One region of the Kitasatospora dryopteridis genome, then DNA from elsewhere that is predicted to be linked to it. Evidence: riboswitches for the same ligand, from Rfam matches in the RefSeq annotation. Region 1 holds a riboswitch; the other holds the start of a gene.
What was found. Region 1 has a riboswitch for glycine ahead of gcvP (aminomethyl-transferring glycine dehydrogenase). Riboswitches for the same ligand answer to the same signal wherever they lie in the genome.

Region 1 (7,334 bases):
CGCCTCGCAGAAGCGGTCGATCTCGTGCAGGTCCTCGGACTCGGTGGGCTCGATCATCAGCGTGCCGGCCACCGGGAAGGACATGGTCGGGGCGTGGAAACCGTAGTCGATCAGGCGCTTGGCGATGTCGTCGACGGTGACGCCGGTCTCCTTGGTGAGCGGGCGCAGGTCGATGATGCACTCGTGCGCGACCAGGCCGCCGGGGCCGGTGTAGAGCACCGGGAAGTGCGGGGCGAGCCGCTTGGCGATGTAGTTGGCGTTCAGCACGGCCACCTGGGTGGCGCGCTTGAGGCCCTCGCCGCCCATCAGGCGGACGTACGCCCAGGAGATCGGCAGGATCGCCGCCGAGCCCCACGGGGCGGCCGAGATCGGGCCGACGCCGGTGGCCGGGCCGGCCTCCTCCTGCAGCGGGTGGTTCGGCAGGTACGGCGCGAGGTGCTCGCGGACCGCGACCGGGCCGACGCCCGGACCGCCGCCGCCGTGCGGGATGCAGAAGGTCTTGTGCAGGTTCAGGTGCGAGACGTCGGCACCGAACTTGCCCGGCTTGGCAAGGCCGACCAGCGCGTTGAGGTTGGCGCCGTCGACGTACACCTGGCCGCCGGCCTCGTGCACCAGCTCGCAGATGGTGGTGATCTCGGTCTCGAACACGCCGTGGGTGGACGGGTAGGTGACCATCAGCACGGACAGCTGGTCGCGGTGCTGCTGGATCTTGGCCTTGAGGTCCTCGACGTCGACGTCGCCGTCGGTGAGGGTCTTGACCACGACGACGCGCATGCCGGCCATCACCGCGGAGGCGGCGTTGGTGCCGTGCGCGGAGGACGGGATGAGGCAGACGTCGCGCTGGGTGTCGCCGTTGGCGTGGTGGTAGGCGCGGACGGCCAGCAGGCCGGCCAGCTCGCCCTGGGAGCCGGCGTTCGGCTGGATGGAGACCGCGTCGTAGCCGGTCACCTCGACGAGCTGCTGCTCCAGGCCGTGGATCAGGCTGAGGAAGCCCTGCACCTGGTCGGCCGGGGCGAAGGGGTGCAGCTGGCCGAACTCCGGCCAGGTCACCGGCTCCATCTCGGTGGTCGCGTTGAGCTTCATGGTGCAGGAGCCCAGCGGGATCATGCCGCGGTCCAGCGCGTAGTCGCGGTCCGACAGGCGGCGCAGGTAGCGCAGCATGGCGGTCTCGGAGCGGTGGCTGTGGAAGACCGGGTGGGTGAGGTACTCGTCCTCGCGCAGCAGGGCGGCCGGCAGCGCGTCGGCGGTCTCGGCCAGCTCGGCGCCGGTGACGCCGAAGGCGGCCCAGAGGGCGGCGACGTGCTCGCGGGTGGTGGTCTCGTCGCAGGAGATCGAGACGGTGTCGGCGTCGACCTTGAAGATGTTGATGTTCGCGGCGAGCGCGGCGGCGACGACCTCGTCGGCGCGCTGCGGGACGCGGGCGGTGACGGTGTCGAAGAACGCGCCGTGCACCAGCTCGACGCCGTCGGCGCGCAGGCCCTCGGCGAGCGCCGCGGCGTAGCGGTGGGTGCGGCGGGCGATCGCGGCCAGGCCGTCGGGGCCGTGGTAGACGGCGTACATGGAGGCCATCACGGCGAGCAGCACCTGGGCGGTGCAGATGTTGCTGGTGGCCTTCTCGCGGCGGATGTGCTGCTCGCGGGTCTGCAGGGCGAGGCGGTAGGCGCGGTTGCCGTCGGAGTCGACGGAGACGCCGACCAGGCGGCCGGGCAGGTTGCGGGCGTACTCGGCGCGGACGGCGAGGTAGCCGGCGTGCGGGCCGCCGAAGCCCATCGGGACGCCGAAGCGCTGCGAGGTGCCGCAGGCGATGTCGGCGCCGAGCGAGCCCGGGGACTTGAGCAGGGTGAGGGCGAGCAGGTCGGCGGCGACCGCGACGACCGCGCCGAGGCCGTGCGCCTGCTCGATGACCGGGGCGAGGTCGCGGACGACGCCGGAGGCACCCGGGTACTGGAGCAGCACGCCGAAGACGCCGCGCTCGGCGATCTCGGCCGGGATGCCCTCGGACAGGTCGGCGACGACGACCTCGACGCCGGTCGGCACGGCGCGGGTCTCGATCACGGCGACGGTCTGCGGCAGGGTGTCGGCGTCGATCAGGAAGACGCCGCCCTTGACCTTGGTGACGCGGCGGGCCAGGGCCATCGCCTCGGCGGCCGCGGTGCCCTCGTCGAGCAGGGAGGAGCCGGAGGTGGCGAGGCCGGTCAGGTCGGAGACCAGGGTCTGGAAGTTCAGCAGCGCCTCGAGGCGGCCCTGCGAGATCTCCGGCTGGTACGGGGTGTAGGCGGTGTACCAGGCCGGGTTCTCCAGCACGTTGCGCAGGATCACCGGCGGGGTGAAGGTGCCGTAGTAGCCGAGGCCGATCATGGAGGTGGCGACCTGGTTGCGCCCGGCCAGCTCGCGCAGCTCGGCGAGCACCTGGGCCTCGCTGCGACCGGCGGGCAGGCCCAGCGCGGTCAGGCTGCGGATGGCCTCGGGCACGGCCGCGTCGGACAGCTCGTCCAGGGAGGCGTAGCCCACCTGGGCCAGCATCTTCGCCTGGGCGGCCGCGTCGGGGCCGATGTGGCGGGTCTCGAAGGGGCTGGCCTGCTCGAGCTCGGTGAGGTTCGGCTGGGCGTTCATGGGGGTCGAGGCCTCCTGGTCACGGACCGGCGGGGGTACGCACGCCGGTCGGCCGCCGTGGGGAGCCGAGGACGCACGAACCCGTCAGGCCTCCCCCTCTGTCATCGGTACCTGAGAGCTTCGCCGCCCCGACGCCCTGGGGCATCTTTTCGGCTTGCACCGTCGGTGAGGGTGGTCACCGGCGGCTCCTGTGCCGACGGCCCTGCCCTGCTTTCCAGAGTGACCTGTCCCGTGCGGTACGGATGCCTGAGAGATTCCGGGGAGGAGTTGCTCCTTCGGCGCCCCTTGCCCCAGCTCAGCAGGGTCGGGGACTCTCCCGCGCGGGTTCGGCGGTCGCCGCCCAGGGTACCAGCGGGACACCCGTCGATGACGGGTGCTGTGACCGGCGTCCCACGCGCCGCGTTCCCCCGGACGGCCGATCACCGGCCCGGACGGCCCCGCCCGGCTCGCCGCTGTCCGGTCCATGGCGTTTTGTGTGAGATGGCGTCTGGCCAGCTCCTCCAGGTGACCCCACTTCCGAGTACCACAGGAGCAGTTGCACTGGAGGACAGCGTGCAGACCGATATCGATCCGCGAGACCTGATCGGGCACAAGGCGGTCGACCGGAACGGTGACAAGATCGGCACGGTCGACGAGGTCTATCTCGACGACGCAACCGGCGAGCCCGAGTGGGCCGCGGTGCGCACCGGGATCTTCGGCCGGGACGCCTTCGTCCCGCTGACCACCAGCGAGTTCTCCGGCGAGGAGCTGCGGGTCCCGTACGACAAGTCGCTGATCAAGGAGTCCCCGGACTTCGGCGTGGGCCAGCACCTCTCACCGGCCCAGGAGTTGCAGCTCTACCGCTACTACGGTCTGGACACCTCGGGCACCGGCCGCCCGACCGCGGAGGCACCCGCAGCCGCCCCGGCCGGGCGCAGCCGGGACGCCGACTTCGGGTCGGTGGCCAACGGCTCCCCCGGCCCGGCGGCCGCCCCGGCTGCCGGGCCGGCCGCCGCGAACGGCCACGGCCACGCCCGGCAGCCGGACGGCGGGCCCGGCACCCGGCACGACCGCGCCGAGCCGCACGACGGCCACCACCGCCCGGAGGCGCACGACAACACGATGCGGCTCCAGGCGGTGCCGGCCGGCGGCAACGTCCGCCCGCTGGTCGCGCCGTCCGCCGCACCGCACCGGGTGCCGTCCGTCGAGGGGCAGCACCCCGGCGGGCAGCACGCCGACGGCGACGCCGGGCCGCGCGGGCCGGTGGAGATCACCTGCCGCGAGGAGCGCCTGGACATCAGCACCGAGTGGCACGTGCTGGGCACCGCGCGGCTGCGCAAGTACGTGACCTCGGAGGCCGTGGAGCGGCGGGTGCCGGTGGTGCGCGAGCGCGTCCGGGTGGAGCGGGTGCCGGTGACCGACGCCGAGCGGGCCGTGCTGACCGAGCAGGAGATCGCCGAGGCGATGGAGGAGGTGACCCTGCGCGAGGAGCGGCCGGTGGTACGCAAGTACCTGGCGCCGGTCGAGCGGGTCCGCCTGGTGGTCGAGCGGTACACCGAGGAGGAGCTCGTCCGCGAGGAGCTGCGGCGCGAGCACGTGGAGGTGCACGACGAGACGGCGCACCAGCCGTACGGGCCGCTGCCGGCCGACCGGGCGGCCGCGGCCGACGGTCCGGCGCCGGCGGCCGTGCACACCGGCCCCCACCCGGCGGGTCCGGCGCCCGCGCAGGTGGCGGCCCGCACGGCCGGGCCCCAGCCGGAGCCGCTGCGGCACATCTGAGCACGGGCGGGCGTCGCCCGTTCGCCGGGTGAAGGCCCCGGTCCGCCGATGCGGACCGGGGCCTTCACTTTGCCAAAGCTTCACCAATCGATATTTGACACATTGAAGTATCAGCCTGCATCGTTACTTCAGCTGATTCACTATCTCTCGCCTGAAGCACTTGACCGGGCTCCGGGCAGTACCAAAACGGGAGGAACCCACCGTGAGTGAGGCCCCACAGCCCGCCACCACGGCAGACCGGCCGAGCAGTGCGCGGGTGCTCCCCGCGCTCGTGCTGGCCATGCTGGCGTTCAGCGTGGTGCAGACCGCGGTCGTGCCGATCCTGCCGTCGCTGGCCAAGGAGCTGGACGTCTCCGGCTCCAGCATCACCTGGCTGATGACCGCCAACCTGCTGTCCGCAGCCGTCCTCACCCCGCTGCTCGGCCGGTTCGGCGACCTGCGCGGCCGCAAGCCGATGCTGCTGGTCTCGCTCGCCGGCCTGGTCGCCGGCTCCGCCCTCGCGGTGGGCACGCACTCCTTCACCTGGCTGGTCGTCGCCCGCGTCCTGCAGGGCGCCGGCGGTGGCGTGCTGCCGCTCGCGATCAGCATCGTCCGCGACGAGCTGCCCAAGGCCAAGGTCACCGGCGGCGTCGCCGCCATCAGCGCCTCCATGGGCGTCGGCAGCGGCCTCGGCCTGGTCGCCACCGGCCTCCTGCTGGAGCACTGGAGCTACAAGTCGATCTTCTGGATGGGCCTGGCCTTCGGCCTGCTCGCCGTCGCGCTGGTCGCCCTGCGGGTGCCCAAGGACCCGGTCGTCGACAAGGACGGCGGCGCGGACCCGCTCGGCGCCCTCACCCTGGCCGGCTGGCTCTCCGCCCTGCTGATCGCCGTCAGCCAGGGCAACAACTGGGGCTGGACCTCAAACCGCACCCTCGGCCTGTTCGCCGTCGCCGCCGTGGTCGCCCTCGTCTGGATCCTCATCGAGGCCAAGGTCAGCCACCCGCTGGTCGACATGAAGATGATGTCCCGCCCGGCCGTCGCCTTCACCAACATCTCCGGCCTGCTCATGGGCTTCGGGATGTACGGCTCCTTCATGGTCATCAGCAACTTCGCGCAGACCCCCGAGAAGCTCGCCCACTACGGCTTCACCGCCACCGTGCTGCACGCCGGCGTGATGCTGCTGCCGTCCGCGCTCGGCTCGATGGTCGCCGCCCCGCTGGGCGCCCTGATGATCGCCCGCCGCGGCCCGCGCCTGCCCCTCGTCGCCGGCGGCATCCTCGGCGCGATCGCCATGGCCTACCTCGGCGTCCGGCACAGCCACGAGATCGACATCTACCTGGCCTCCGCCGTCTTCGGCCTCGGCGTCGGCCTCGCCTACGCCGCCATGCCGGCCTACATCAACGGCGCCGTCCCGGCCGAGCAGAGCGGCATCGCCAACGGCATGAACGCGGTGCTGCGCACCGTCGGCGGCGCCATCGGCACCGCCGTCATGGCCGCGATCCTCACCGGCGACACCATGAAGCTGCCGATCCCGGTCGCCCTGCCGACGCTGGACGCCTACGAGCACGCCTACTGGACCGCCGCCGTGGTCTGCGTCGTGGCCGGCCTGGTGCCGTTCGCCATCCGCCGGATCAAGCCGGCCGCCTCGCCGGCCCCGGCCGCCGGCACCGCGGCCGCCCCCAGCCCCGAGCTGGCCAAGACCGACGCCTGACGAGGCGTCTCCTCGCGCCAGGGGACAGGGCGCGAGGGGGCCGGACCCCCGTGGGAGGTTGTGGGCATCGCGACCACGGACACGGCCCGGCCCCGCCGAGCGGCCCCGCACCTGGGACGGTGCGGGGCCGCTCGGCATTCCTCCCCCGGCGCCGCCGCCCCGGTCGCCCGGCGGTGGCTCAGGCTTCGCGCAGCGGCAGCGGTCCTGACGGCTGCAGGTCGGGGTCGTCGACGGTGAAGGTCCGCACCCGGCCCGGCGCGCTGTACGGCGTCTCGAAGCGAACGGTGACCCGGCCGACGCCGCTCCCCTGCACCCAGCCGGGGCCGAACTCGCGGTGCGCCACGTCCTGGCCGGGCAGCCAGCGCCGCAGCAGCAGCGACTCGCTCTCCACCACCGGCCCGCCGCCCGGCCCCGGTCCGGTCTGCTCCGACGCGGCCCCGCCCTCCGCTGCCGCGTCCCCGCCCTGCTCCGCCCCCGTGCCCCACTCGGCCTCGGCCTCGGCCGCACGCTCCGCCTCGACGGCCCGCTCGGACTCCGCCGCCTGGGCGGCCTGCGCGAACAGGTCCTCCTGGGTGTAGTCGGCGAGCTGGGACACACCGACCCCGAGCAGCCGGACCCCGCCGGTGGTGTCGACCTGCAGCGCCAGCCGGCGCGCCGTCTCGGCGATCACCGCCTCGTCGTCGGTGGGGGCGCGCAGCGTCTCCGAGCGGGTGAGCGTGGAGAAGTCGAAGCGCCGCACCTTCAGCACCACAGTGCGGCCCGAGCGGCCGGCCGCCCGCAGCCGCCGGACGCAGCGCGCGGTCAGCTGGTCGATCTCGTGCAGGATGCGGTCCCGGTCGGCGAGGTCGACCTCGAAGGTGTCCTCCACGGAGACGGACTTGGCGTCCCGGTCCGGCACCACCGCCCGCTCGTCCAGCCCTGTCGCCATCAGGTGGACGCCGGTGCCGTGCGCGCGGCCGAGCAGCCGGACGAGCTCCGCCTCCCCCGCCGCGGCGAGGTCGGCCACGGTCGTCAGCCCGGCCCGGCGCAGCGTCTGCTCGGTGGCCGGGCCGATCCCCGGCAGGGCTCGGACGGGCATCGGGCTGAGCACCGCCCGCTCGGAGCCGATCTCCACCAGGACGAGCCCGTCGGGCTTGGCCTGCTCGGAGGCGATCTTCGCCATCAGCTTGGAGCCTGCCGCGCCCACCGAGGCCGTCAGTCCGGTGCGCTCGAGGATGTCGGCGCGGAGGTCCTCGGCGACCGCGAGCACCAGCTGGGCGCCGGCCGCCGGGTC
Region 2 (7,334 bases), 3.6 Mb from region 1:
GAACTTCACACCCTGCTTCAGGTGGAAGGTGTAGGTCTTGCCGTCGGAGGAGACGGACGGCATGTTGGCCGCGAGGTCCGGGACGAGCTTCAGGCCGTCCTTGCCCGGCTTGGCGTCGTAGGACAGGAGGGTGCGGGCGTAGAACCGCTCGAAGTTCCACACCGAGGCGTAGTAGGCGCGACCCGGGTCGAGCGAGTCGACGTCGGTCGACGTCCAGAGGTTGAGCGTGCCGCCCTTCTTGTCGGAGGGGTTCAGCACCTTGTCAACCGCGGCGTTGAAACCGCCGGTCGAGCCCTTGCCGGCGCTGTCGCTCGTGCCACCGCCCTTGGTACCGCCGCAGGCCGCGGTGGTCAGGGCGAGCACAGCCACGAGGGAGGCTGCGGCAAGTGTCCTGTTGCGCTTCATGGGTACGGAGTCCTCCTGATGATGTGCGGGCACGAACGGTCCGCCGGGGGCGGGCAGGCTGAGAGGGACCTGCCGGGTCTGTGGGGGGTGCGGGCTAGTTGCCCTTGGGGTCGAGCGCGTCACGGAGGCCGTCACCGAAGAGGTTGAAGGCGAGCACCGTGACGAAGATCGCGAGACCGGGGATGACCATGTAGGTCGGGTCGGCCTGGTAGATCTTGGTCGCCTCGGAGAGCATCTGGCCCCAGGAGGGCGTCGGCGGCTTGACGCCCGCGCCCAGGAAGCTGAGCGCCGCCTCGCTGAGGATGTTGGTGGGGATGATCAGCGTCGTGTAGACGAGGATCGGTGCGACCAGGTTCGGCAGCAGCTCGCGGAAGAGGATGTGGATGCTGCCGGCGCCCAGGCTGCGGGCGGCGTCGACGAACTCCCGCTCGCGCAGCGACAGGGCCTGGCCGCGGACGATGCGGCCGATGTACGGCCAGCCGAAGAAGCCGATGACCAGCACGAGGATGCCCATGCGAAGGGCGGTTCCGCCGAGGCCCAGCAGCGAGTTCGGCATGACCGAGACCAGCGCGATGGAGAACAGCAGCTGCGGGAAGGCCAGCAGGACGTCCATCACCCGGCTGATCGCGGTGTCGATCCAGCCGCCGAAGTAGCCGGCCGCGGCGCCGAGCACCACGCCGATCACCACGGAGACGGCGGCCGCCAGGAAGGCCACGGTGAGCGAGATCTGGGCGCCGTAGAGGATCCGGCTGAAGACGTCGCGGCCGAAGGTCGGGTCGACGCCGAGCAGGAACTCGCCGCTCATACCGCCGTACGCGCCCCTGGGGAGGCCGAGGTCCGGGTTGATCTGGTCCGGGTGGGGCTCGTCGACCGGGTGGCCGAACAGCGCCGTCAGCACCGGCGCGAAGATCGCGGCGAGGATCAGCAGGAGCACCACGGCGCCGCCCGCGAGGGCGACCTTGTCACGCTTCAGCCGGTCCCAGGCGATCCGGCCCGGAGAGCGGCCCTGGATGCGCTTGGCCGGGGCGGCAGTTGCGGCCTCGGGCCGGGCAGAGCCGGTGGTCTCGGTGGGTGTGGTCATGAGTCAGTTCGTTCCCCTCGCCGACGGTGGCCGGCCCACGGCCCGGTCCGGCGGGGCGACCCGGGCCCGATCAGGGCCCGGACCCCGGTGCGGTCCGGAGTTCGCGACAGTGCGGTGCAGAGCGGTGCGGTGGTTCCGTACGCCGGTGCGGCGGTGCAGAGTTCGTTTTCGGGGTGCCGGAGCCGGCCGGCCGGACTCGGGGACCGGGGCGGCGGGTTCGCGGCGTTGCGGGGTGGAGCGGGTCCTGCGTGGTGCCGGTGCGCGGCATGCACATCGCGCGGTTCGGCGGGTTTCGGAGGGCGCGTTCACCTTTGTGGGGATCGGCTCGCGCACTGCGTTGGGCAGCACTCTCTGTCATCGGAGAGGCGTTCCGCCAGAGGGGGCAACCGAAGGATGCCTAACTGTGATCTGTCCGCATGCAGACCCGTCCGGCCTCGAATAGGCGTCTTCACACGGCTGAAACAAGCCTGTCAAGACGGGTACTGACGGAAGCCCGCCAACGGCGGGAAACCGCCACCACCTGGGCGCGACCCGCCACTGGCGGACCTCCGCCACAAGGCTCGGTAAAGCGCGGGAAAAGGAAAGTGGATCAGCGGCCGGGGTAGCCGGGCCACGGCTGCTGGGGCCAGGGCTGCGGCCCCGGCGCCGACTGCGGAGAGTAACCATAGGCCGGGTAGGGGGCCCCGCCCTGCGGGTGCCCGTACTGGGCGTCGCGGTCGAAGAACGGGCGGGCGTTGGCGCGCATCCACATCGCGACCGGGTCGAACTCGTCGGCCATCGCGACGGTGGAGACCGCCAGCCCCTCCGGGGCCAGCTGGGCGGCGCGCTGCACCAGCGCCCGCGCCGCCTCCACCGCGGGCGGGGAGTTGTCGTACAGGTCCAGCCCGACGGCCAGGTACGCCTCGCCCAGGGCAGGCTGCACCCAGGCCTGGCGCAGCGAGCGCAGCGGCCGGACCTGCACCGCCTGCTGCTCCAGCAGGCCGTAGAACTGCGGCGCGTGCAGGCGGGATTCGGAAATGCGCAGCGGGCCGGCCGGGAGCCGGTCCAGGCCCACCGCGATGCGTCTGAGGTCGGCCCACGGGATGCCGACGCCGCCGCCGGGCGCGTGCGGGTTCAGCCACAGGCCCCAGCGGGTGCGGAACAGCGCGGCGGCGATCTCGGTGCCGGAGATCACCTCGTGGCCGCGGGCCCAGCCGCTGGCGGCGAGCTGCTCGGCGGAGGTGACGGCGGGGGCGTAGCCGTGCCCGCCGATGTCCATGTTCCCGTACTGGGCGTCGGGGCTGCCGGGGGTGCCGTGCCAGAGCAGCATCCAGACCTGCCCCTGGGCGAGGGCCCGGAGCAGGTTCTCGTACGCGTCGTAGCGCTCCGGGGCGACCGCGCCGAGGGCGCGCTCGATGGCGCCCGGGTCTCCGCCCGCGGGCGCCACGGGTGCCCGGCCCCACTGGCCCGGCCCGCCGCCTGCCGCTGCCGCGCTCATGCGCCCGCCTCGCTCCGCTCGCTCACGTCGCCGTGCCCCGTCTTGTCCGTCTTCCGCCGCTCGCCCTCACTGTCGGGGAGCACCCTATTGCGCAAGGCCGACAGGCGTCATGCCGCATACCCCCCGGCCGCCCCGCCGCCGTGCGGCGCAGGCGGTCACCCCCGGACGTAGAACGGCGCCACGGCGGTGAGCAGCCACTCGACGACGGGGTCGTCGGCAAGATCGAGCAGCACCAGGTGGACGCCCCAGGGCGGCGGCGCGGTTCCCATCGCACGGCCGAGCGCCTCGTTGACCTGCGCGGGATCGGCCGGCCAGGCCGGGTCGAGCTGGATCCCGACGTACAGCTGCGGGGCGTCGGCCTCCACCCGGGCGAGCGCCCGGCGCGCCGTCAGCACGCCCGGCAGCGCCTGGAGTTCGGCGGTCGCCGCGGCGAGGAAGGCGTACGGCTCCTGGTGCGGCTCGGGCTCGCGCAGGGCCACCGCGGCGCCCTCGGAGACGGGCTCGGCGTCCCAGCGTTCGCCCTGCGGTCCGCGGCGCAGCTCGCCGACGCCCTCGGGCGGCACCGGGATGCCCACCGGCGCCTCCGGGTTGACCGCGATGCCGATGCCGAGCGGGAGGCCGCGGGCGAACTCCCAGACCGGTGCGATCGCGAACGGCATGCCGGGGGCGTGCTGCAGGAACTGCTCCTGCGAGGAGAACACCGGGACGTACGGGGTACCGGCCAGCTCGATGGTCGGCAGGTCCAGCGAGGTGCCCTGCGGGTCGGCGCCGGCCGGCAGCGGGATCCACACCTGGCTGCGGGCCAGCACCTCGATCACCCGGGGCGTCGCGCCGGGGTCGCCGAGGGCCGCGGTGAGCACCTGCTCCAGTTCGTTGGACGGCCAGCCGCCGCCCTCCGGCGCCGAGCCGGGACCGGCCCACGCCTGTGCCTCGCCCGGATAGCCCATGTACCGCCCCTTCGATCGACCGCTGTACAGAGCCTAGCGGGCCGCCCCCTCTCCCATCAGGCCCGGCGGCATGCCATGATGAGCGCGCTCGACCTCCAAGTTCATACTGGCCGCTCGAACCCGCGCGGGAGAGTCCGGAACGCCCCCAGGGCGCGGCCGGCGCCGAAGGAGCAAGTCCTCCCCGGAATCTCTCAGGCACCCATACCGCACGGGCGAGGCACATCTGGAAAGTGGACACGGCCGCGCCGTGCGCCCACCCACGGTGCAAGCCGCCATCCTTGAGGTGGCGGTGAAGCTCTCAGGTTGTTGACGACAGACGGGGAGACTCCACCAGCCCGTCCTGCCCGCCCCCGGGCAGGAGGGTCGCCCGCGTGCCCGCAAGCAGCCAAGGAGTCCTGCCGTCATGTCCCTCCGCCTCACCGCGCTCGACGCGCTGCACCGCTCGCTCGGTGCCACCATGACCGACTTCGCCGGCTGGGACATGCCGCTGCGCTACGGCAGCGAGCGCGAGGAGCACCTCGCCGTCCGGACGAAGGCCGGCCTGTTCGACCTCTCGCACATGGGCGAGATCACCGTCTCCGGCCCGCAGGCCGGCGAGATGCTGGACCACGCGCTGGTCGGCTTCATCTCCGCGCTCGGCGTGCTGCGCGCCCGCTACACCATGATCTGCCGCGAGGACGGCGGCATCCTCGACGACCTGATCGTCTACCGCACCGCGGAGGACGAGTACATGGTGGTCGCCAACGCCTCCAACGCCCAGGTGGTGCTGGACGCGCTGACCGAGCGCGCCGAGGGCTTCGACGCGGTCGTCCGTGACGACCGCGACGCCTACGCGCTGATCGCCGTCCAGGGCCCGGAGGCGAACGGCATCCTCGCCTCGCTGACCGACGCCGACCTGCCCGGCCTGAAGTACTACGCGCTGCTGCCCGCGACCGTCGCCGGCAAGCAGGTCTGGCTCGCCCGCACGGGCTACACCGGCGAGGACGGCTTCGAGGTCTTCTGCGCCCCGGCCGACGCCGAGCACCTGTGGCAGGCGCTGACCGCGGCGGGCGCCGACAAGGGCCTGGTGCCGTGCGGCCTGTCCTGCCGCGACACGCTGCGCCTGGAGGCGGGCATGCCGCTGTACGGCCACGAGCTGTCCACCGACCTGACCCCGTTCGACGCCGGCCTCGGCCGCGTGGTGCGCTTCGACAAGACCACCAACGAGGGCGCCTTCGTCGGCCGCAAGGCGCTGGAGCAGGCGGCCGCCGAGGCCGAGTCCGCGCCGCCGCGCAAGCTGGTCGGCCTGGTCTCCGAGGGCAAGCGGGTGCCGCGCGCCGAGTACGCGGTGGTCGACGCCCAGGGCAACCCGATCGGCCGGATCACCTCCGGCGCGCCCTCCCCCACTCTCGGCAGGCCGATCGCCATCGCCTACGTGGACGCGGCGCACGCCGAGCCCGGCACCGCCGTCGCCGTCGACGTGCGCGGCAAGGCCGAGCCGGTCGAGGTCGTGGCGCTGCCGTTCTACAAGCGCGCCCGCTGAGCGCCGAAAAGCCCCTTCCCCGAGCGGTCCGCCCAGCGGACGGCCACGCCCCTCCCCCTTGCGATCCTGGAGAATGACGCCATGAGCAACCCCACGCACCTGCAGTACACCGAGGAGCACGAGTGGCTGACCGCCGCCGTGGACGGGGTGTCGACGATCGGCATCACCGCGCACGCCGCGGACGCCCTCGGCGACATCGTGTACGTCCAGCTCCCCGAGGTCGGTGACACGGTCACCGCCGGTGAGACCTGTGGCGAGCTGGAGTCCACCAAGTCGGTCAGCGACCTGTACTCGCCCGTCACCGGCGAGGTCGTGGAGGTCAACCAGGCCGTCCTCGACGACAACGCGCTGGTGAACAGCTCCCCGTTCGAGGAGGGCTGGCTGTTCAAGGTCCGCGTCGAGGAGACCGGCAAGACGCTCGACGCCGACGCGTACACCGCCTTCATCGGCGGCTGACCGCCCGCTCTCCGGGGCGGCCGCAGCGCAGCGGCCGCCCCGCCCTGGCCCTTCGCTCCACGGGGAGACCCCACCTCATGACGGTTCTCAACCAGTCCCTGCACGCGCTCGACCCGGAGATCGCGGCCGCGGTCGACGCCGAGCTGCACCGCCAGCAGACCACCCTCGAAATGATCGCCTCCGAGAACTTCGCCCCCGTGGCGGTCATGGAGGCCCAGGGGTCGGTCCTGACCAACAAGTACGCCGAGGGCTACCCCGGCAAGCGCTACTACGGCGGCTGCGAGCACGTCGACGTCGCCGAGCAGATCGCCATCGACCGGGTGAAGGCTCTGTTCGGCGCCGAGCACGCGAACGTCCAGCCGCACTCCGGTGCGCAGGCGAACGCCGCGGCGATGTTCGCGCTGATCCAGCCGGGCGACACCATCCTGGGCCTGAGCCTGGCGCACGGCGGCCACCTCACCCACGGCATGAAGATCAACTTCTCCGGCAAGCTCTACAACGTGGCCGCGTACCACGTCGACGAGAAGACCGGCCAGGTCGACATGGCCGAGGTCGAGCGCCTGGCCAAGGAGCACCAGCCGAAGCTGATCATCGCCGGCTGGTCCGCCTACCCGCGCCAGCTGGACTTCGCCGAGTTCCGCCGCATCGCGGACGAGGTCGGCGCCCTGCTCATGGTCGACATGGCGCACTTCGCCGGCCTGGTCGCCGCGGGCCTGCACCCCTCGCCGGTGCCGTACGCGGACGTGGTCACCACCACCACCCACAAGACCCTCGGCGGCCCCCGCGGCGGCGTCATCCTCTGCAAGGAGGAGTGGGCCAAGAAGATCAACTCCGCGGTCTTCCCCGGCCAGCAGGGCGGCCCGCTGGAGCACGTGATCGCCGCCAAGGCCGTGGCCTTCAAGGTCGCCGCCTCGGAGGAGTTCAAGGACCGCCAGCGCCGCACCCTCGAGGGCGCGAAGATCCTGGCCGAGCGCCTGCTCCGCCAGGACACCGTGGATGCCGGCGTCTCGGTGCTCTCCGGCGGCACCGACGTGCACCTGGTCCTCGTCGACCTGCGCAACAGCGAGCTCAACGGCCAGGACGCCGAGGACCGCCTGCACGAGGTCGGCATCACGGTCAACCGCAACGCCGTCCCGAACGACCCGCGCCCGCCGATGGTCACCTCCGGCCTGCGCGTCGGCACCCCGGCCCTGGCCACCCGCGGCTTCCAGGCGGAGGACTTCCGCGAGGTCGCCGACGTGATCGCCGAGGCCCTGCTGCCGGGCTTCGACGAGGCCAAGGCCACCGCCCTCAAGGCCCGCGTGACGGCGCTGGCCGCGAAGTACCCGCTCTACCCCGAGCTGTAGTCCGTCTCCTCCCGGCGAACGGCCCCACCCCGGCCGTTCGCCGGGAATTCCGGGGCACCGAGCACACTGGACAGTGCGCACGGTGCCCCGAACCGTGTCA

Region 2: it holds a riboswitch for glycine, as region 1 does, so the genes downstream of both, gcvT (glycine cleavage system aminomethyltransferase GcvT) here and gcvP (aminomethyl-transferring glycine dehydrogenase) in region 1, are expected to answer to the same signal.

The regions. Positions count from the first base shown of each region.
Region 1 is NZ_CP192749.1:1,544,576-1,551,909, forward strand. It holds gene gcvP (aminomethyl-transferring glycine dehydrogenase) at 1-2,613, opposite strand, end outside; glycine riboswitch at 2,705-2,836, opposite strand; glycine riboswitch at 2,838-2,942, opposite strand; gene ACQ614_RS07075 (DUF2382 domain-containing protein) at 3,166-4,371, shown strand; gene ACQ614_RS07080 (MFS transporter) at 4,574-6,061, shown strand; gene ACQ614_RS07085 (DNA polymerase IV) at 6,240-7,334, opposite strand, start outside.
Region 2 is NZ_CP192749.1:5,160,489-5,167,822, reverse strand. It holds gene ACQ614_RS23465 (ABC transporter substrate-binding protein) at 1-405, opposite strand, end outside; gene ACQ614_RS23460 (ABC transporter permease) at 500-1,486, opposite strand; gene ACQ614_RS23455 (enhanced serine sensitivity protein SseB C-terminal domain-containing protein) at 2,076-2,963, opposite strand; gene ACQ614_RS23450 (enhanced serine sensitivity protein SseB) at 3,119-3,910, opposite strand; glycine riboswitch at 4,026-4,127, shown strand; gene gcvT (glycine cleavage system aminomethyltransferase GcvT) at 4,314-5,432, shown strand; gene gcvH (glycine cleavage system protein GcvH) at 5,514-5,888, shown strand; gene glyA (serine hydroxymethyltransferase) at 5,966-7,234, shown strand.